3 regions of the Streptomyces sp. NPDC046870 genome follow, and region 2 is predicted to be linked to each of the others. Evidence: riboswitches for the same ligand, from Rfam matches in the RefSeq annotation. Region 2 holds a riboswitch; each other region holds the start of a gene.

The links. Region 2 has a riboswitch for S-adenosylmethionine ahead of thrC (threonine synthase). Riboswitches for the same ligand answer to the same signal wherever they lie in the genome.
Region 1: linked by a shared signal. The riboswitch ahead of AB0946_RS39775 (aminotransferase class V-fold PLP-dependent enzyme) and the one ahead of thrC (threonine synthase) in region 2 are both predicted to bind S-adenosylmethionine.
Region 3: linked by a shared signal. The riboswitch ahead of AB0946_RS21415 (amino acid ABC transporter permease) and the one ahead of thrC (threonine synthase) in region 2 are both predicted to bind S-adenosylmethionine.

Annotation. Positions count from the first base shown of each region.
Region 1 is NZ_JBEYXM010000040.1:3,280-10,102, reverse strand. Features, by position in the region: gene AB0946_RS39780 (PQQ-binding-like beta-propeller repeat protein) at 1-104, opposite strand, end outside; gene AB0946_RS39775 (aminotransferase class V-fold PLP-dependent enzyme) at 155-1,516, opposite strand; SAM riboswitch class IV at 1,659-1,776, opposite strand; gene trpD (anthranilate phosphoribosyltransferase) at 1,850-2,914, opposite strand; gene AB0946_RS39765 (cytochrome bc complex cytochrome b subunit) at 3,036-4,673, opposite strand; gene AB0946_RS39760 (Rieske 2Fe-2S domain-containing protein) at 4,670-5,728, opposite strand; gene AB0946_RS39755 (c-type cytochrome) at 5,725-6,537, opposite strand; gene AB0946_RS39750 (heme-copper oxidase subunit III) at 6,600-6,823, opposite strand, start outside.
Region 2 is NZ_JBEYXM010000004.1:362,290-369,112, forward strand. Features, by position in the region: gene AB0946_RS12730 (cold-shock protein) at 121-324, opposite strand; gene AB0946_RS12735 (ubiquitin-like small modifier protein 1) at 773-1,048, opposite strand; gene thrC (threonine synthase) at 1,140-2,423, opposite strand; SAM riboswitch class I at 2,441-2,580, opposite strand; gene AB0946_RS12745 (glucosyl-3-phosphoglycerate synthase) at 2,712-3,656, shown strand; gene AB0946_RS12750 (trehalose-6-phosphate synthase) at 3,731-5,170, shown strand; gene otsB (trehalose-phosphatase) at 5,137-6,000, opposite strand; gene AB0946_RS12760 (DUF3263 domain-containing protein) at 6,095-6,319, opposite strand; gene AB0946_RS12765 (extracellular solute-binding protein) at 6,356-6,823, opposite strand, start outside.
Region 3 is NZ_JBEYXM010000009.1:150,702-157,524, forward strand. Features, by position in the region: gene AB0946_RS21400 (FAD-binding oxidoreductase) at 1-589, opposite strand, end outside; gene AB0946_RS21405 (putative leader peptide) at 731-853, shown strand; gene AB0946_RS21410 (glutathione S-transferase C-terminal domain-containing protein) at 935-1,822, shown strand; SAM riboswitch class IV at 1,900-2,010, shown strand; gene AB0946_RS21415 (amino acid ABC transporter permease) at 2,365-3,348, shown strand; gene AB0946_RS21420 (amino acid ABC transporter ATP-binding protein) at 3,345-4,136, shown strand; gene AB0946_RS21425 (ABC transporter substrate-binding protein) at 4,249-5,268, shown strand; gene AB0946_RS21430 (GNAT family N-acetyltransferase) at 5,316-6,125, shown strand; gene AB0946_RS21435 (putative leader peptide) at 6,140-6,253, shown strand; gene AB0946_RS21440 (LLM class flavin-dependent oxidoreductase) at 6,374-6,823, shown strand, end outside.

The DNA of each region.
Region 1 (6,823 bases), on a different contig from region 2:
CGGGACTCGGCGAGGTAGACCTCGCCCATGCCGCCCGCGCCCAGTCTGTGCGTGGTGGTGTACGGGCCGATGTGGCGCGGATCCGTGGCGCGCAGCGGCTGCACTCCGGTGTCCCCCTGTCCGACGTGGTGTCAAGGGGAGGTTATAGCGCGGTTCAGACCGCGGGCACGCAACGACCGTCCTCCGTGCGGTACTGCCACTTCGCGCCCTGCGCCACCAGTTCCCCGACGGCGTTCACGAAGCGCTCCACGTGCTCGTCCGGCGTGCCCGCGCCGAAGCTGACGCGGATGGCGTTGAGGGACTTCTCGCCCGGGGCCGCCTCGGGGGCGCCGCACTCGCCCTGGGTCTGCGGGTCGCTGCCGAGCAGGGTGCGGACCAGGGGGTGGGCGCAGAAGAGGCCGTCGCGGACGCCGATGCCGTACTCGGCGGAGAGCGCGGCGGCGAAGTGCGAGCTGTTCCAGCCCTCGACGACGAAGGAGATCACGCCGACGCGCGGCGCGTCGTCGCCGAAGAGGGACAGCACGCGCACCCCGGGCACCTCGGCCAGGCCCTCGCGGACCTTGGCGATCAGGTGCTGTTCGCGGGCGACGAGGGTGTCCCAGCCGGCCTCGGTGAGGGCCTTGCAGGCGGAGGCGATGGCGTAGGCGCCGATGACGTTCGGGGAGCCGGCCTCGTGGCGGGCCGCCGTCTCGTGCCACTCGACGGCCACACCGCCGTCCTCGCGCCGGGTGACCTTGCGGCTGGCGCCGCCGCCCGCGAGGTACGGCGCGGCCGCCTGGAGCCAGTCGGCGCGGCCGGCCAGGACGCCGGAGCCGAAGGGGGCGTACAGCTTGTGGCCGGAGAAGGCGACCCAGTCGACGTCCAGCTCGCGGAGGTCCACCGGGTGGTGCGGGGCCAGCTGGGCCGCGTCCAGGACGATGCGGGCGCCGTGGGCGTGCGCGGCGGCGGCCAGTTCACGCACCGGCCACAGCTCGCCGGTGACGTTGGAGGCGCCGGTGACGCAGACCAGGGCCGGGCCGTGGGGGTCCCGGCCGGCCAGGGCCCGCTCCAGGGTCTGCACGGCCTGCCGCGGGGTGCGCGGGGCGTCGAGGTAGGTGACCCGCGCGTCCTGCCAGGGCAGCAGCGAGGCGTGGTGCTCGGTCTCGAAGACGAAGACCTGGCAGTCGGCCGGGACCGCCCGGGCCAGCAGGTTGAGGGAGTCGGTGGTCGACCGGGTGAAGACCACCTGGTCGGCCGGGCGGCAGCCGAGGAAGTCGGCGACCGTCCTGCGGGCGTTCTCGAACAGGTCGGTGGAGAGCTGGGAGAGGTAGCCGGCACCGCGGTGGACACTGCCGTAGTACGGGGCGTACGCGGCGACGTCGTCCCAGACGCGCTGGAGGGCGGGGGCGCTGGCCGCGTAGTCCAGGGCGGCGTAGCTGACCTCGCCGCCGGTGACCAGCGGGACGGTGACATCACGGCCCAGAACGGGCAGAGGGGTGCAAACAGACTGGTTGGCGGCAGCGGTGAAGACAGACATGACGGAACTCCCGTGACAGGAATGCGGAGAAATGCAGAAAAGTGCTGCGAAGGGCTGTGCGGAGGCGGGGCTCTGCGGCCCTAACGCATTCGCTTGCTCACGGAAGGCTCCCTCGAACGACCAGGACCCCTGGTGTGTGAGGGGTCCGCGCTTGCCGTAGGCCTTGCTGCCGTACGACCTGGTCTTCACCCGGGGCACCCCGCCACGGACGGAGGGTTGCCGGACAGTCGGCCGGGGCCTCATGACTGTCACTCATGACCTGGTACAGGAACGTACTGAAGTGATCGTCGTCCCGCAACCCGTGTCCGGATCGCGGGACGGCTCCCGGGGGCGTCAGGCGTTGCTGACGGCCACCCAGCGCTCCAGGGTGCGCTTGGCCGCGCCCGAGTCGATGGACTCCGCGGCCCGCGCCATGCCCGCGCGGATCTGTTCGGTGAGCGGCGCGTCCGTCGGCTCAAGGGCCACCAGCGCGGCCGCCGAGTTCAGCAGGACGGCGTCCCGTACGGCTCCCCGCTCGCCGTCCAGCAGCCGGCGGGCGACCTCGGCGTTGTAGGACGCGTCGGCACCACGCAGGGCGTCCACGGGGACGAGGTCGATGCCGACGTCGCGCGGGTCGAAGACCTCCTCCGTGACCTTGCCGTCCCGGACCACCCACACCCGGGAGGCGGCGGTGACGGTCAGCTCGTCCAGGCCGTCGTCGCCCCGGAAGACCAGCGCGGAGTTGCCCCGCTCGGCGAGGACACCGGCGACGATCGGCGCCATGCGGGGATCCGCGACGCCGACGGCCTGCGACCGCACCTGGGCGGGGTTGGTCAGCGGGCCCAGCACGTTGAAGGTGGTCCGGATGCCCAACTGACCGCGCGCGGCGGCGACGTGACGCAGCGACGGGTGGAACCGCACCGCGAAGCAGATGGTGATGCCGGCTTCCTCGGCCACCTCGGCCACCCGCTGCGGGGTCAGGTTGAGGTTGATGCCCAGCTTCTCCAGGACGTCGGAGGAGCCGGAGGCCGAGGACGCGGCGCGGTTGCCGTGCTTGACGACCTTCGCCCCCGCGCCCGCGACGACGATCGAGGACATGGTGGAGATGTTCACCGTCTTGGCGCCGTCGCCGCCGGTGCCGACGATGTCGACGGCCGGGCCGGGCACCTCGATGACGTTCGCGTGCGCGTACATCGTCCGTACCAGTCCGGTGATCTCCTGGACCGTCTCGCCCTTGGCCCGCAGCGCCACCATGAACCCGGCGATCTGCGCGTCGGTCGCCTCCCCGCGCATGATCAGGTCCATCGCCCAGGCGGTGTCGTCGGCGGACAGGTCCCGGCCGTCCAGCAGACCGTTCAGCAGGGCGGGCCAGGAGCGGCCCGCCGCGGTGTCGCCTCCAGCGGGGGTCACAGCGCTCATCAGCCGCTCCTCGAACAGTTCCTGCTACGTCGTACACCACCCTATCCAGCCGGACGGCACGCTGAAGGGCCCCGTCCGCAACCCGGACGGGGCCCTTCAACGTGGCGTGGCGACGCGGTGATCAGTGGTGGCCGTGGCCGCTCGTGATCTCCTTGTACTCCTCGACGGTCGGCTTCGGGATCTGGTTGTCCTCGCCGAAGTAGGCGTTGGACAGCTTCGCCCGCAGCTTCGTCGAGGCCGGGACCTTGCGCTCGACCCCGTTCTCGTCGACCGTCGGACCGATCTCGGCCGGCTGGTACTGCTCGTGCGAGGTGAGCGTGTGCAGCTGCTCCTGGCTCAGCGGCTCGTGCACCTCGATGAACTCACCGTGCGGCAGCCGCTTGATGATGCCGGTCTCGCGGCCGTGCAGCACCTTGTCGCGGTCGCGGCGCTGGAGGCCCAGGCAGATCCGCTTGGTGACGATGAACGCGATGACCGGGGCCACGAAGTAGGCGATCCGCACGAACCAGGTGACCGCGTTGATCGACAGGTGGAAGTGGGTGGCGAAGATGTCGTTGCCACCACCGATCAGCATCACGAAGTACACGGTCAGCCAGGCGACACCGAACGCCGTACGGGTCGGGGCGTTGCGCGGGCGGTCCAGGATGTGGTGCTCGCGCTTGTCGCCGGTGACCCAGGCCTCGATGAACGGGTAGACCGCGATCGCGGCGAGGATCACGCCGAACAGCATCAGCGGGATGAACACGCCCAGGACCAGCGTGTGACCCCAGAAGTTGATCTCCCAGCCCGGCATGGCACGGATCAGACCCTCGGCCATACCCATGTACCAGTCCGGCTGGGCGCCGGTGGACACCTGGTCCGGACGGTAGGGGCCGATGGCCCAGATCGGGTTGATCTGCGCGATGGCCGCGAGCGCCGCGAGCACACCGAAGACCAGGAAGAAGAAGCCTCCGGCCTTCGCCATGTACACCGGCAGCAGCGGCATGCCGACGACGTTGTTGTTCGTCTTGCCGGGACCCGCGAACTGCGTGTGCTTGTGGTAGAAGACCAGGATCAGGTGGCCCACCACCAGGCCCAGCATGATGCCCGGCAGCAGCAGGATGTGGATCGAGTAGAAGCGGGCCACGAAGTCGCCGCCCGGGAACTCGCCGCCGAAGAGGAAGAACGAGATGTACGTGCCGACGATCGGCACGGACAGGATCGCGCCCTCCATGAAGCGGACACCGGTGCCGGAGAGCAGGTCGTCCGGGAGCGAGTAACCGGTGAAACCGGTGAACATGCCCAGGACGAACAGCAGGAAGCCGAACAGCCAGTTGATCTCACGCGGCTTGCGGAACGCGCCGGTGAAGAAGACGCGCATCATGTGCACGAACATGCCGGCGATGAAGACGACCGCGCCCCAGTGGTGGATCTGCCGGATGAGCAGACCGCCGCGCACGTCGAAGGAGATGTGCAGGGTCGAGCTGAACGCCTCGGACATCAGCTGTCCCTGGAGCGGGACGTACGTGCCGTGGTACTCCACCTCGTTCATCGACGGGTGGAAGAACAGCGTCAGGTAGACACCCGTCAGGATGATGATGATGAAGCTGTAGAGGCAGACCTCACCCAACATGAACGACCAGTGGTCGGGGAAGATCTTGCGCATGTTGGCCTTGGCGAGGGAGTAGATCCCGAGCCGGCCGTCGGCCCAGTCGGCGAGACGCTCGCCGGTGGGTGCCTTCCCGCGGGAGCGGGAGGTCTCGTTCGCTGAAGTACTCATCCGCGCTCCCAGAAAGCAGGACCGACGGGCTCCTCGAAGTCGCCGAGCGCCTGGAGGTAACCCTCACTGTCCACACCGATGCGCAGCTGCGGCAGGGCGTGGCCGGCGGGGCCGAAGATCACTCGGGCACCGTCGGAGAGGTCGAAGGTGGACTGGTGGCACGGGCACAGCACGTGGTGCGTCTGCTGCTCGTACAGGGAGATCGGGCAGCCGACGTGGGTGCAGATCTTCGAGTACGCGACGATGCCCTCGTGCGACCACTCCAGCTCGCGCTTGTCCTTGATGTTGCCCGGCTGGAGCCGGACGATCATCAGGGCGGCCTTGGCGATCTCCGTCTGGAACTCCTCGGAGTGCTCCTCCAGGCCGTCCGGCTTGGCGAAGGTGAGCGAGCCGACGGCGACGTCCTCGGGACGCAGCGGCTGGTTGGTGTTCATGTTGACCAGGCGCTTGCCCTTGGCCCACAGGGTGTGGCGCAGCTTGGTCCCCGGCGCCGGGCCGAGACCGCCGAGCAGCATGACGCCGGAGAGCGGCACCAGGGCCAGCGCGCCGAACATCGTGTTGCGGATCAGCTTGCGGCGGCCGAGCACCGACTCCTTGGCGCCCTGGCGGAAGTCCTCGTGGACCTTCGCCCGGACGTCGGCGGGAGCCTCGATCGGGTGACGGTCGTCGGCGATCTCCACGTCGGACATCAGGGTGCGGGCCCAGTGGACCGCGCCCGCGCCGATGCAGAACAGCGCCACACCGAGGGTCAGACCGAGCGCGAAGTTCAGCGCGTTGATGTGACCGATCGGGAAGACGAAGATCGACTTGTCGTGCGGGACCGCCAGGTACGCGACGATGAAGCCGATGGTGGCCAGCATCGACACCGTGAACAGCAGGCCCACCACACGCTCGGACCGCTTGGCGGCCCGCTCGTCGATGTCCTGGATCCGGTGCTCGTGCGGCGGCAGCCCCGGGTCCGCGAACGGGTTCTCCTCGTCCGCGATCCCTACCGCGCCGTGCGCGTGGTCCTGCTCAGCGGGCAGGTTCTCTTCTGGAATGTCTTGGCTACTCATGACTTCTTGGCCTTTGCGGTCCGAGCGGCGACCCAGACGGCGACCACGATGAGCGTGCCGAGGCCGAAGATCCAGCCGAACAGACCCTCACTGACCGGCCCGAGGCCGCCCAGCTCCAGACCACCCGGGTTCTCGGTCTTGTCGCCGTTGACCGCGTTGAGGTACGCGATGATGTCCTTCTTGTTCTTCTCCGACAGCGTGGTGTCGGGGAAGGACGGCATGTTCTGCGGGCCCGTCTGCATGGCCTCGTAGATGTGCTTCGGAGCGACACCCTCCAGGCTCGGCGCGAACTTGCCCTTGGTCAGGGCACCGCCCTTGCCGGTGAAGTTGTGGCACTGCGCGCAGTTGGTGCGGAACAGCTCGCCGCCCTTGGCGGTGTCCGCGCCCGCGGGGCCGTACTGCTGCTTCGTGGGCACGGCCGGGCCGGCGCCCAGCGACGCGACGTACGCGGCCAGCTGGTCGATCTGGGCCTGCGAGTAGATGTTCTTCTTGCGCGGGATCTGGGCGCCCTGCGAGGTGGCGGCGGGCATACGGCCGGTGCCGACCTGGAAGTCGACGGCCGCGGCGCCCACGCCGACGAGGCTCGGGCCGTCGGAGGAGCCCTGGCCACCGGTGCCGTGGCAGCTGGCGCAGCCGACCTCGTAGAGCTTCTTGCCCTCCTTGATGGTCAGGGACTGGGAGGTTTCATCGGCCTGCGCCTTGCCCGCGGGCGCGAACGCGGCGTACAGCCCCCCAGTGGCCGCCAGCGCGAGGAGTAGGACGACGACCGCCGCCAGCGGATGGCGTCGTCGTGCGGAGAGCTTTTTCACGGATTACCCCGGTGTCAGGATCTTCTGCGTCGGTGCTTCTGGATGTGCGGGAGCGGGCCCGGCTACTTGATCAGGTAGATCGTGGCGAAGAGGCCGATCCAGACGACATCGACGAAGTGCCAGTAGTAGGACACGACGATGGCGGCGGTCGCCTGCTCGTGGGTGAACCTCTTGGCCATGTAGGTGCGGCCGAGGACCAGCAGGAAGGCGATGAGACCGCCCGTCACGTGCAGGCCGTGGAAGCCGGTGGTCAGGTAGAACACCGAGCCGTACGGGTCGGAGGACA
Region 2 (6,823 bases):
TCGAGTGCAAGCGCCTGGGCGGGTGGGAGGCCCCCGTCAGCCGCACGCGAACAGCGGAACCGGGGCACGGCGAAGGGCCCGCACCCTCTGCGAGGTGCGGGCCCTTCGGACAAGAAACGTTCAGGCGGTGACGCGAACCATGTCGGCCTGCGGACCCTTCTGGCCCTGCGAGATCTCGAACTCGACCCGCTGGCCCTCTTCCAGGGTGCGGTAGCCGTCCATCTGAATCGCGCTGTAGTGGACGAAGACGTCCGCACCACCGTCGACCGCGATGAAGCCGTACCCCTTCTCCGCGTTGAACCACTTGACGGTGCCCTGAGCCATGCCTAACTCCCCTATTACTGGCCCTTGCACAGATCCACACTTCGCGGACCCGGGTCAGACCTCACCCCCCAACTGGTCGGGGGCGTGCGCCGGAACGCGTCGACCGCGGCTGAATGTATCTGTCCAACTGCCGTCTGCAACAGGTCAATCGGACGAGAATTCTGGACGCGAGCGGTCCGGAATGTAGTGAGAATTCATCTGAATTCAGGGCAAGTCGGGCCCCATAAAGGCCACAAAAGCCGCAGACAACCCGCACACTTTGGCTACTTCTTGTCGGGCGGGCGGCATGGAATCCAGGGCCCGCGACCCGGGGCCGCGACCGCGTTCCCCAACTCTACCGCGCTCAATCACACAGAATTGCCCCCTCCGCTTCTCTCACGGAGGGGGCAATCGGACGAACAGCCGGTAACCGCGGTTACCGAAGGTAATGAGCGGGCGGATCCGCGGCTCAGCCGCCGGCGACCGCCGGGATGATCGAGACGCCGGCCCCCTCGGGGGTCGCCGTGTCCAGGCCCTGCTCGAAGCGGACGTCGTCGTCGTTGACGTACACATTGACGAACCGGCGCAGCTTGCCCTGGTCGTCCAGGACGCGCGCGGCGATGCCCGTGTGGTTCTTCTCCAGGTCGGCGATGACCTCGCCGAGCGTCGCGCCCTCGGCGGCGACCTCGGCCTGCCCGCCGGTGTAGGTGCGCAGGATGGTGGGGATGCGAACGGTCACGCTCATGCGGTCGGACCTCCGGTCGGGTTCACGGGTACGGCGGGGCGGCGCCCCGGGGACGCGGGGGGTCGCGTCCGGCCTGCCGGCCGGGCGCCTGTCATGCGAGGCCGGCCTCTCGGAAGGAGTCCAGGGTCGGGCGGATGGTCGCGGTGAGGCCGGTCCCGGCGACCGCGTCCAGGGTCTTCAGGCCGTCACCGGTGTTCAGGACGACCGTGGTCTTCGCCGGGTCCAGCACGCCCGCCTCCAGCAGCTTGCGGGTGACGCCGACCGTCACGCCGCCGGCGGTCTCCGCGAAGATGCCCTCGGTCCGCGCCAGCAGCTTGATCGCGTCCACGACCTGCTCGTCCGTCACGTCCTCCACGGCACCGCCGGTGCGGCGCGCGATGTCCAGGACGTACGGCCCGTCGGCCGGGTTGCCGATGGCCAGCGACTTGGCGATGGTGTTCGGCTTCTGGGGCCGTACGACGTCGTGACCGGCCTTGAAGGCGGTGGAGACCGGGGAGCAGCCCTCGGCCTGGGCTCCGAAGATCTTGTACGGCCTGTCCTCGACCAGTCCCAGCTTGATCAGCTCCTGGAGCCCCTTGTCGATCTTCGTGAGCTGGGAGCCGGAGGCGATCGGGACCACGATCTGGTCGGGCAGCCGCCAGCCGAGCTGCTCGCAGATCTCGTACGCCAGGGTCTTGGAGCCCTCCGCGTAGTACGGCCGGAGGTTGACGTTGACGAAGCCCCAGCCCTCGCCGGCCGGGTCGCCGATCAGCTCGGAGCAGAAGCGGTTCACGTCGTCGTAGTTGCCCTCGATGCCGACGAGTTCACCGCCGTAGATCGCGGCCATGACGATCTTGCCCTGCTCCAGGTCGTGCGGGATGAACACGCAGGAGCGGAAGCCGGCACGGGCGGCGGCGGCGCCGACGGCGCCGGCCAGGTTGCCGGTCGAGGAGCAGGACAGGGTGGTGAAGCCGAAGGCGCGGGCGGCCTCCAGGGCCTGGGCCACGACCCGGTCCTTGAAGGAGTGGGTCGGGTTGCCGGAGTCGTCCTTCACGTACAGACCACCGGTCACGCCCAGCTCGCGGGCCAGGTTGTCGGCCTTGACGAGCTTGGTCCAGCCCGGGTTGATGTTCGGCTTGCCGGCGACGTCCGCCGGGACCGGCAGCAGGGGCGCGTAGCGCCAGATGTTCGCGGGGCCCGCCTCGATACGGCGGCGCAGTTCCTCGGTGTCGTAGGCGGAGAAGTCGTAGGCGATCTCCAGCGGGCCGAAGCACTCCTCGCAGGCGAAGACCGGGCCGAGCGGCACCCGGTGGCCGCACTCGCGACAGCTCAGGGCCGTGGCGGGGCCGAGGTCGACGGTGGATTCGCTGGTGGTGGCAACTGTCTGCACAGCCATGGAGGCGAGGCCCTTTCTCCTCATCTTCCTCACGACGCACCTCGCCGTGAGACGGAATTGGCACCTTCCCTGGCCGTGAGCCTCGCGCGAACGAGTCCGGTCAGGGGGGTTGCCGGGGCTTCACCGGGCCGTGTCCCTCTGCCCCTCTGGATGAGCGGTATGCGGTTGTGGAACGCACCCGACCCCCGACATGCGATGGTCATCGGCGTTGTTCAAGACTGTAACCGACGGCCGGGACAGTTGAGCTAGTCGTCCGAACCGCGAGACACCAGTGAGGAGCCACAGACTGTGCTGGAAGAAGTCGAGCGCTGGCTGACCACCCGGTCCTGGTCCGTGGCCGACCGACCGCTGCACCAGATCCTCGCGGCCAAGCAGCGCACGGGCCAGACCGTCAGCGTCGTGCTGCCCGCGCTCAACGAGGAGGAGACCGTCGGCGACATCGTCGCGGTCATCCGGCACGACCTCATGGAGCAGGTGCCGCTCGTCGACGAGCTCGTGGTCGTCGACTCGGGCTCCACCGACCGCACCTCCCAGGTCGCCGCGCGCGCCGGCGCCCGGGTCGTCCACCGCGACACCATCCTGCCGCGCCTCCCGGCCGTCCCCGGCAAGGGCGAGGTGCTGTGGCGGTCGCTGCTGGCGACCGGCGGGGACCTCGTGTGCTTCATCGACGCGGACCTCAGGGAGTTCTCCTCCGACTTCGTCTCCGGGATCGTCGGCCCGCTGCTCACCGACCCGGACGTCGACCTGGTCAAGGCGATGTACGACCGCCCGCTCGGCGGCAGTGCCGGGCAGGGCGGCCGGGTCACCGAACTCATGGCCCGCCCGCTGCTGAACATGCACTGGCCGCAGCTGGCCGGGTTCGTGCAGCCGCTGGGCGGCGAGTACGCGGCCCGCCGCACCCTGCTGGAACAGCTGCCCTTCCCCGTCGGCTACGGCGTGGAGCTGGGCATGCTGGTGGACGCGCTGCACCTGGTGGGCCTGGACGCGCTGGCCCAGGTCGACGTGGGCGTGCGCAAGCACCGGCACCAGGACGGGCAGGCGCTCGGCCGGATGGCCGCCGCGATCTACCGCACCGCCCAGCTCCGGCTGGCCCGCGGCCACCTGATCCGGCCCGCGCTGACCCAGTTCGAGCGGGGGGAGGAGGGGTTCGAGCCGCGCACCTACTCGGTGGACACCGAGGAGCGGCCGCCCATGGTGGAGATCGCGGAGTACGCCGAGCGCAAGGTGGCGTGAACGGGCCGTATACGGTCGGCCCGCCGGGCGGGCCGTACGTTTGAGCGGTTGGGGGCCGGGCTAGGTTGAGGCGTATGGCTTCCACGCTCGATGCTGCTCAGAAGGCTCAGGTGCTGGTCGCGTCGAACCGCGGCCCGGTCTCCTATCAGGTGGGCGAGGACGGCTCGCTGCACGCCCGGCGGGGCGGCGGCGGGCTGGTCTCGGGACTGTCCGCCATCGGCTCCGACGCGGGTTCGGTGTGGGTGTGCGCCGCGCTGGGCGACGGCGACCGGGCGGCCGTCCGGCGCGCGGCCGGCGGGCTGCTGCCGGCCGAGGAGACCGGCGGGCAGCGCGTGCGGATGCTCGACATCGACGCGACCGTGCACGCCGAGGCGTACAACGGCATCGCCAACTCGGTGCTCTGGTTCGTCCACCACATGCTGTACCAGACTCCGCTGGAGCCGGTCTTCGACGCCGGTTTCCGGCGGCAGTGGGCGTCGTACGAGGCCTACAACCGGGCGTTCGCCGAGGCGCTGGCCGAGGAGGCCGCCGAGGGCGCGGCCGTGCTGATCCAGGACTACCACCTGGCCCTGGCCCCGCGGATGCTCCGCCAGCTCCGGCCCGACCTGCGCATCGGCCACTTCTCGCACACCCCGTGGGCGCCGCCGGACTACTTCCGGCTCCTTCCCGACGACATCGCGGCCGAGCTGCTCAGCGGCATCCTGGGCGCGGACCGGGCGGCGTTCCTCACCCGGCGGTGGGCGGACGCGTTCACGGACTGCTGCCACGCGGTGCTCGGGCCGGGCATCCCCGCCGGCACCCGGATCGGGGTGCACGGGCTGGGCGCGGACGCGGACTTCCTGCGCAAGCGGGCGCACGAACCGGACGTGGACGAGCGGATGGCGGCGCTGCGGGCGGAGATCGGAGCGGGCCGCAAGACGATCGTCCGGGTGGACCGGACCGAGCTGTCCAAGAACATCGTGCGCGGGCTGCTGGCCTACGAGCAGCTGCTCGAGGACCACCCCGAGTGGCGGGAGAAGGTCGTCCACGTGGCCTTCGCCTACCCGTCCCGGCAGGACCTCGCCGTGTACCGCGAGTACACCGCCGAGGTGCGGCGGGTCGCGGACGAGATCAACGAGCGGTACGGCACGGCGGGCTGGACCCCGGTCGTGCTGCACGTGAAGGACGACTTCGCCCGCTCCCTGGCCGCCTACCGGCTGGCCGACGTGGCGCTGGTGAACCCCATCCGGGACGGCATGAACCTGGTCGCCAAGGAGGTCCCCGTCGTCTCCGACGAGGGCTGCGCGCTGGTGCTGTCGCGGGAGGCGGGGGCGTACGAGGAGCTGGGCGAGGACGCCTTCGTGGTGAACCCGTACGACATCGCGGGCACGGCACGGGCCCTGCACGAGGCACTCAGCCTGCCGGCGGACGCGCGGGCGGAGCGCTCGAAGCGACTGGCCGCCGCCGCGACCGCGCTGCCGCCGGCCCGGTGGTTCCTCGATCAGCTGGCGGCGCTGGAGCCCCGGCCGAGCTGAGCGGCCAGCGCCCGCAGCAGGCCCACGACCCCCTCCGGGCCGTCGACCACCAGGTCGGCCCGGTCCGCCAGTTCCGTGACCTCCGTGCTGCCGCTGCACACCAGCAGGCCGGGGACGCCGTTGGTGCGGAGCTTCTCGATCGCGGCGAAGGCGGGGAGGTCGCCCAGGTCGTCGCCGGCGTAGACGACACAGCCGGCCTGGACGGCGCGGGCGTGGTCGAGGAGGGCCACGCCCTTGTCCATGCCCGGTGGGCGCAGTTCCAGGACCATGCGGCCGGGCTCGACGATCAGGCCGTGCCGGGTGGCGAGATCGGCGAGGGGGGCGCGCAGGGCCTCGAACGCGGCCCGCGGGTCGGGGGCGCGGCGGGTGTGCACCGCCAGCGCCCGGCCCTTCTCCTCGATCCACGTGCCCTCTTGCGCTCCGGCGCGCTCCAGCAGGCCCGGCAGTTCGGCGCGGGCGGCGGCCACGCCGGGGTGCGGGGGCGGGGCGGTGAGCTCGCCGGTGGCCGCGTCCCAGCGCTCGGCGCCGTAGTGGCCGAGGACGGTGAGGTGCTCCAGGCCGGGGACGCCGGCGAAGCCGCCGTAGCGGACCGCGACCTCGGGCGGGCGGCCGGTGATCACGGCGACGGAGGCGATCTCGGGGGCGAGGGCGGCGAGGGCCGGTACGGCTCCGGGGTGGGCGCGGGCCTGCTCGGGGTCGGCGACGATCGGGGCCAGCGTGCCGTCGAAGTCCAGGCCGACCAGGGCGGTGCGGGGCTGCGCGAGCAGGGCGGCGAGGCCGTCCTGACCGGCTCGGGTGCGCGGGGTCGGCAGAGCGTCCATAGCGTCCATACCGCGACACTATCCAGCTCGGGGCGGCTCACGCCTGGGCGGGCGCCGCCCGCCCCGGGGGCCCGCCCCGGATGCCGCAGGGGCGTCCGGGGCGTCAGCGTTCCGCGCGTCTCGTCTCGCGGATCCGGCGCAGGCGGTTGACCGTCACCGGGTCGTGGGCGAGGGCCCGCTCGTCGTCCAGGAGGGCGTTGAGGAGCTGGTAGTAGCGGACGGGGGAGAGATCCAGCTCCTCCCGAATCGCGCGCTCCTTCGCGCCGGGGCCGGGGAAGGTCCGGCGCTCCAGCGCGAGGACCGCCTTCTCGCGGGTGCCCAGTTCCATGCCTGCCACGGTAGCGGCGGGCACCGACAGCGGGCCTCAGTTCACACTGCTGCTGTCGGCCGCCAGGGCCGTCGACTGCAGGCGGGTCAGGACACCGGAGGGGCTGCCGCCGGGGGCGACCGCCTGGCCGATGTTCTGCTTCACGGCCGCGCTGACCGCCGCCCAGGACGTCTTGCCGACGGGGTACAGCTCCGAGGTCGGCAGCTGCTCCAGGAAGGGGCGCAGGGCCTTGTCGGCGGGGGCGTCCGACGCCGCCATGGTGTCGGACGCGGAGCTGGTGACCGGCAGCAGCCCGTACTCGCGGGAGAACTCGAGGACGTTCTTCTCGTTGTAGGCGAAGTCGAGGAAGTCGCCGATCTGCTCGGCGTGCCCGTTCTGCTTGAAGCCCATCATCCAGTCGGCGACGCCCATGGAGGCCCTGGCCCTGCCGGTACGGCCCGGCATCGGCACCGTGCCGAACTTCACGCCCTTCTTGGCCGCCTGCTGGATGAGCGTGGGGTGGCC
Region 3 (6,823 bases), on a different contig from region 2:
CCGGTGCGTGGATGTCGCCCCGGTCGGTGCGGACGCCGTGCACCGCTCCCCGCGCGGTGCGCAGCACCCCGGTCACCGTACGGCCGGTGTGCAGGGCGGCGCCGGAGGCACGGACCAGGTGGGCGGCGGCCAGCGCGGGCATCACCTGGGCGTCCTGCGGGTAGTGCACCGCGCCCGCCATGCCGGGCACCAAGTGCGGTTCCAGCCCGGCCAGTCGACCGGCGTCGACCGGTACGGCGGTGACGCCGGCGGTCCGCTGCTCCGCGGCGAAGGCCCGCAGCGCGGCCAGGGTGCCGGGATCCGAGGCGACCACGAGGCCGCCCTTGGGTTCGTACTCGATCGCGGCGCCCGGCTCCTCCGCCAGCCCGGCCCACAACCGGGCGGACAGCAGTGCGAGTTCGAGCTCCGGGCCCGGCTCCTTGTCGGAGACGAGCAGGTTGCCCTCGCCGGCTCCGGTGGTGCCGCCGGCCACCGGGCCCCGGTCCACCAGCCGTACGTCGAGTCCGGCGCGCGCGGCGTACAGGGCGCAGGCCGCGCCCGTGATTCCGGCCCCGACGACCACGACATCGCAGGTCAGTCGCTTCGCCACGCCAGTACTATGTCACATGTTTCTCTCGCTGAGGAGTACCCGGCGCCGACCCCGGTCCCCCAGGCGTGGACGCCCTCTTGACGTCGTACGGAGCCCGATCGACACTCCAGGGAGGGAATCCTAGTGAACAGGTAGGGAATCATGGCGCGCGGCGAAACGGGCACGGGCCGGACCGGCCGCACGCCGTTGCGCGCACCCCTGCTCACCTCCCGCCGCCACATCGACCTGCAGCGCGTCTGCAGCGCGATCCGCCCTCACCGCTGAGCCGGGCCGCCCCTCCGCCGCCGCCGACGGTGACGCCCGCGCCGGCGCGCCCCTCCGCACACCCACCACCCGGGGAGACGCATGTCCATCACTCCGCTCGCCGCCGTTCCGTCCACCCGTGGTACCGCGCCCGCCTTCCGGGGCCGGATCGGCCGGGACGCGCGCAGCGGCCACTACGCCGTACCGCACCGCTACCGGCTCCACCTGTCGACGGCCTGCCCCGACGGGCTGCGCCTCGCCGTCGGCCACAGCCTGCTCGGCCTGGACGCCCGCTGTCCCGTCACCCTCCTGCCCGCCGTCCCGGACTGTCCCGGCGGCGGCCACGCGGCGCTCCGCCCGCTCTACGAGGCGAGCGCCCACCACTACACCGGCCCGGCGCTCGCACCCGTGCTCAGCGACGACTGGTCCGGACGCATCGTCAGCACCCACACCCCCGACATCCTGCGCGACCTGGACCTGTTCCGGCCGAACGGCGACGCCCGCCTGTACCCCCGCGGCCTGGAGTCCGTGATCGAGGCCGTCGAGCGGATGTGCGCCGAGGGCGTCGAGGAGGCCGCGCAGCGCGCCGGACGCGCCGGGGCCGGCCCCGACGAACGGGCCGCCGCTCTCGACGTGCTGCTGGACACCCTGGGCCGCCTGGAGCGACGGCTGAGCGGCGAGGAGTACCTGGCCGACGACCGGCTCACCGCCGCGGACATCGAGCTGTGGGTCACCCTCGTGCAACTCGACACCGTCCACCGCTGCCACCTCGACGCCTCCGCCGTGCAGCGCATCGCCGACCACCGCGCCCTGTGGGCCTACGCCCGCCGCCTGGCCGCCCACCCCGCCTTCGGCCGCCACCTCGACCTGGACGGCATCGCCCGCCGCCACCACGGCCGCTGCCAGGGCCTGGAGGCCGCGGGAGCCGCTGTCCAGATCCTGGACTGGGCAGGCCACGCCGCGGACACCCCGGACACTTCCCGCAGGTGAGAGCGGGCCGCCGATGTCCACTTGGCGGACGTCCGTTGACATTCGAACGGGCAACTGCCTTACTTACCGCTCAGAACGGTCATGAGCGTCAGCGCCAAGCCCTGGCTCGCTGACCGGCAACCCTCGCACCGCGGTGGGGTGCCCCAGGTGACGACCGGACCGGACGACGTTTTCGGTAAGCGCGAGGCCCCACGGGGCCGGAACAGTGACAGGTGACGCCATGTACGCAGCTCCCAGGACGGCCGTGAGCCGCCCCCAGGGCTGCGTACCGTCGTACGCCGGTCTCCTCGTCGCCGACCGCGCCGTCGATCTGCTCCGCGTGAACAGCGCACTGTGTACCGCACCGGGCTCTGCCCGCTGTCAGGGCTGACGTCTTCCTCCCAGCCCCCGCGTTCCCACCGCACACCGTCCGTCCGGTGTGCCGTTGTCCGCCCAGCTCCCGGTTCCGCGCCCGTCCGTGCGCCGCCTCGTGCCGCAGTGCCGTCGTGGCCCACCTCCGCTCCCGCGCGGCCCCGGGGTGACCGACTCCGCCGGAGCCCGCCATGAGTGAACCCCCAGGCGCCGCCGTCTCCCTAGCCGAGGCGCCGGCCATCGCCGACACCCCGTCAAAACCTCTGTCGGCGCAGCGTGTTCAGCCGCTGCGCCGGCCCGGCCGGTGGATCGTCACCGCCGCCGTCCTCGTACTCGTCGCGCAGATCCTGCACGGACTGGTCACGAACCCCTTCTACCAGTGGGACCGCTTCCGCTACTGGTTCCTGCGCCCCACCGTCCTCGACGGCCTCCTCGTCACCCTCGAAGTCGCCGCGCTCAGCGCCGTCCTGGGGCTCCTCGGCGGCATTCTGCTGGCGCTCGCCCGGCTCTCCGGGAGCCTGGTGCTGCGCGCGGTCAGCTGGACCTACACCTGGCTGTTCCGCTCCGTGCCGCTCATCGTCGTACTGATCTTCCTGTACAACTTCAGTGCCCTGTACAGGACGTTGAGCCTCGGGGTGCCGTTCGGGCCCGCCTTCGTCACCTTCGACGAGTCCCGGCTGGCCACGGACATGACGATCGCCGTCATCGGCCTCAGCCTCAACGAGGCGGCGTACGCGGCGGAGGTGGTGCGCGGCGGGATCCTCTCCGTCGACCAGGGACAGCACGAGGCGGCCGCCGCCCTGGGCCTGCCCAAGGGCTACCAGTTCCGCCGGATCGTCTTCCCGCAGGCCCTGCGGTCCATCACCCCGAACTACGTCAACCAGCTGATCGGTCTCATCAAGAGCACGTCCCTGGTCTTCTACGTGTCGCTGCTCGACCTGTTCGGCGCGGTGCAGTCGATGGGCAGCACCTACCCCGGCGACGTGGTGCCGTTGCTGATGGTCGCCACCGTCTGGTACCTGATCCTCACCAGCGCCGTGTCCGTCGTCCAGTTCTACGTCGAGCGCCACTACGCCCGGGGCGCCACCCGCACCCTGCCGCCGACCCCCTTGCAGAAGGCCCGGGCCGGCCTCGCCGGTCTGCGGGCCCGGCTGAGCCGGGAGGCCGCCGTATGACCACCGCCCAGGCCCTGCCGAAGGCCGCCCCCGCCGCGCTCGAAGTACACGGCGTCCACAAGTGGTACGGCACCCACCGCGTCCTCGACGGCATCGACCTGACCGTCCGCCCCGGCGAGGTCACGGTGATCCTCGGGCCGTCCGGCTCCGGCAAGTCCACGCTGCTCAGGGTCGTCAACCACCTGGAGAAGCCCGAGATAGGCCACGTCAGCGTGGGCGGCGAGCTGATCGGGGTGAAACGGCACGGGGACCGGCTGAAGGAACTCAGCGAGCGCGCCATCCTGGCCCAGCGCGGCCGGATCGGCTTCGTCTTCCAGAACTTCAACCTCTTCCCGCACCTGACCGTCCTGGAGAACGTCGCCGCGGCCCCCGCCGCCACCGGCAGGCTGACCAGGGCGGCGGCCCAGGAGCTCGCCCGGGAGCTGCTCGAACGCGTCGGTCTCGGCGACAAGGCCGGCGCCTACCCGCGGCAGTTGTCCGGGGGACAGCAACAGCGCGTCGCCATCGCGCGCGCCCTCGCCCTGCGGCCCGGCATCATCCTCTTCGACGAGCCGACCTCGGCGCTCGACCCCGAACTCGTCGGCGAGGTGCTGGCCGTCATCAAGGATCTGGCGACCAGCGGCACCACCCTCGTCATCGTCACCCACGAGATCGGCTTCGCCCGCGAGGTCGCGGACCGGGTCGTCTTCATCGACGGCGGCCGGATCGTCGAACAGGGCCCGCCCGGCGAGGTGCTGGACCGGCCCCGGCACGCACGGACCCGGGAGTTCCTCGGCAAGGTCCTCTGACCGCGCCGCCACGACAGGGTGCCGCGGCCCCCGCCGCTCGGGCCCTCCAAGACCCACCCCCCACCCCACTCTCAGCGCTCACCCTCATCAGCGAGACAAGGACAGCCACGCCATGCCTACCCACCTCTCCCGACGCGCCGTGATCCGCGGCATCACCGCCGCGACCGCCGTCGCCACCCTCGCCACCGGGCTCGCCGCCTGCGGAGGCGACAGCGAGGCCGTCACCAAGACCGACACCGCCGGCACGGTGACCGTGGGGCGGCTGTCCAACGGAGCCGCCAAGGAGACCGCGCTGAAGGTCTCCGAGGTGAAGTCCATCAGCGCCGAACTGCCCGCCTCCGTGCGCAGGAGCGGCAAGCTCGTCATCGGCGTCGGAGCCCTGCCCTCGGGCTCCGCGCCGCTGAACTTCGTGGGCAGCGACCAGAAGACCCTCACCGGCTCCGAACCCGATCTCGGCCGCCTGGTGGCCGCGGTCCTCGGCCTGAAGCCCGAGATCAGGAACTCCACCTGGGAGAACCTCTTCGTCGGCGTCGACAGCGGCAAGGTCGACGTGGCCTTCTCCAACGTCACCGTCACCGAGGAACGCAAGCGGAAGTACGAGTTCGCCTCCTACCGCAAGGACAACCTGGCCTTCGAGGTGCTGAAGAAGAACCCCTGGAACTTCGACGGCGACTACAAGAAGCTCGCCGGCAAGACGGTCAGCGTGGGCGCCGGCACCAACCAGGAGAAGATCCTCCTGGAGTGGAAGGCCAAGCTGGCCAAGGAGGGCAAGAAGCTCACCGTCAAGTACTTCCCGGACCAGAACGCCATCAACCTGGCGCTGAGCAGCGGGAAGATCGACGCCTACCTCGGTCCCAACCCCGCGGTCGCCTACCGCGCCCGGCAGACCGCGAACACCCCCAACGCCACCCGCAACGCGGGCACCTTCTCCGGTGCCGGCGAGACGCTCCAGGGCCTGATCGCGGCGACCGCGAAGAAGGACAGCGGACTCGCCAAGCCGCTCGCCGACGCCCTCAACCACCTGATCGAGAACGGGCAGTACGGCAAGTGGCTCGCCGCCTGGGGCCTGTCCAACGAGTCCGTGGCGAAGGCGGAGGTCAACCCGCCCGGGCTGCCGCTGGACAACTCCTGACGGGTCGTCGATCCATCGACATGGAGACAAGAGAGGGGGTCGCTCCCGTGGCCCGTCCGACCGGCGTCCGCCCAGGCGCGACCCCGCTCCCGCCCGCGGACCCCGTCCTGGACAACGCCGTCTGGGCCGCCCTCACCGGCCCGCACGCCCGGCTCGCCGACCGGTACGGCCGCGCGGCCCGCTACCGGCCGGAGACCTACGCCTTCGCGGCGCTCGCCGACCCGGCGGACCCGGCGGCCTGGGCCGACCTGCACACGCTCGTCGGTCCGGGGAACCCCGTACGGGTCAAGCCGGTCGAGTGGGTCCCCGACGGCTGGGAGGTGCTCGGCGAGGGCACGGGAGTCCAGCTCGTGGACACCGCGCTGCGGGCCGGACCGGACCCGGAGGCGGTCCGCCTGGGAGCCGACGACATCCCCGAGATCCTCGATCTGGTGGCCCGTACCCGGCCGGGCCCCTTCCTGCGCCGGACCGTCGAGATGGGCACCTACCTCGGCATCCGGCACCGGGGCAGGCTCGTCGCCATGGCGGGGGAGAGGCTGCGCCTGCCCGGGTGGACCGAGATCAGCGCCGTGTGCACGGACCCCGCGTACCGCGGCCGGGGACTGGCCACCCGGCTGGTGCGCGCGGTCGCGGCCGGCATCCGGGACCGCGGGGACACCCCGTTCCTGCACGCCGCCGCCGACAACACGCCCGCGATCCGGCTCTACGAGTCGATCGGGTTCACCCTGCGCCGCCGCTCCCGCATCGTGCAACTGCGCAGCCCGGGAACAACGGCGGCCGGCCGGACGTTGGACGTCTCGACGAGATCCGCCAGGCGGACGCCGACCCGGCCCGCCGCGCCCGACGGACGGAGGTGACGGCCGTGACCCCGGTGCCCCAGCGGATCCGCCCGCCGCGCGCCCCGCGCCCGTACCGGTCCGTCCGTCTGCACTCCCGGCCGCACATAGACCTCCAGCGCGTGTCCGCCGCGCTCTGTCGCCACTGACCTCTCCCCGGCCCCACCCCGGCCCGGGGCTCCCCCCGCCGCGCCCGCCCGCGGCCGACGCCGCCCGCCGTCGGCCCCGCCGGCCGGCGTCCCCGTACGGACATCAAGGAAGGCACCGACGTGTCCTCGACCCCTGCCGCACCCCTGCACCTCGCCGTCGCCCTGGACGGCACCGGATGGCATCCCGCGTCCTGGCGCGAGCCGGTCGCCCGCCCCCGCGACCTGTTCACCGCCGGCTACTGGACCGACCTGATCACCGAGGCCGAACGCGGCCTGCTCGACTTCGTCACCATCGAGGACGGCCTCGGCCCGCAGTCCTCCCACCTCCTCGCACCCGACGAGCGCACCGACCAGGTCCGCGGCCGGCTCGACGCGGTCCTCATCGCCTCCCGCGTCGCCCCGGTCACCCGGCACATAGGCCTGGTCCCCACCGTGGTGGCCACGCACACCGAGCCGTTCCACATCTCCAAGGCGATCGCCACCCTCGACTACGTCAGCACGGGACGCGCGGGCCTGCGGGTGCGGACCGACTTCCGCCCGGACGAGGCCGCGCACTTCGGCCGCCGCACC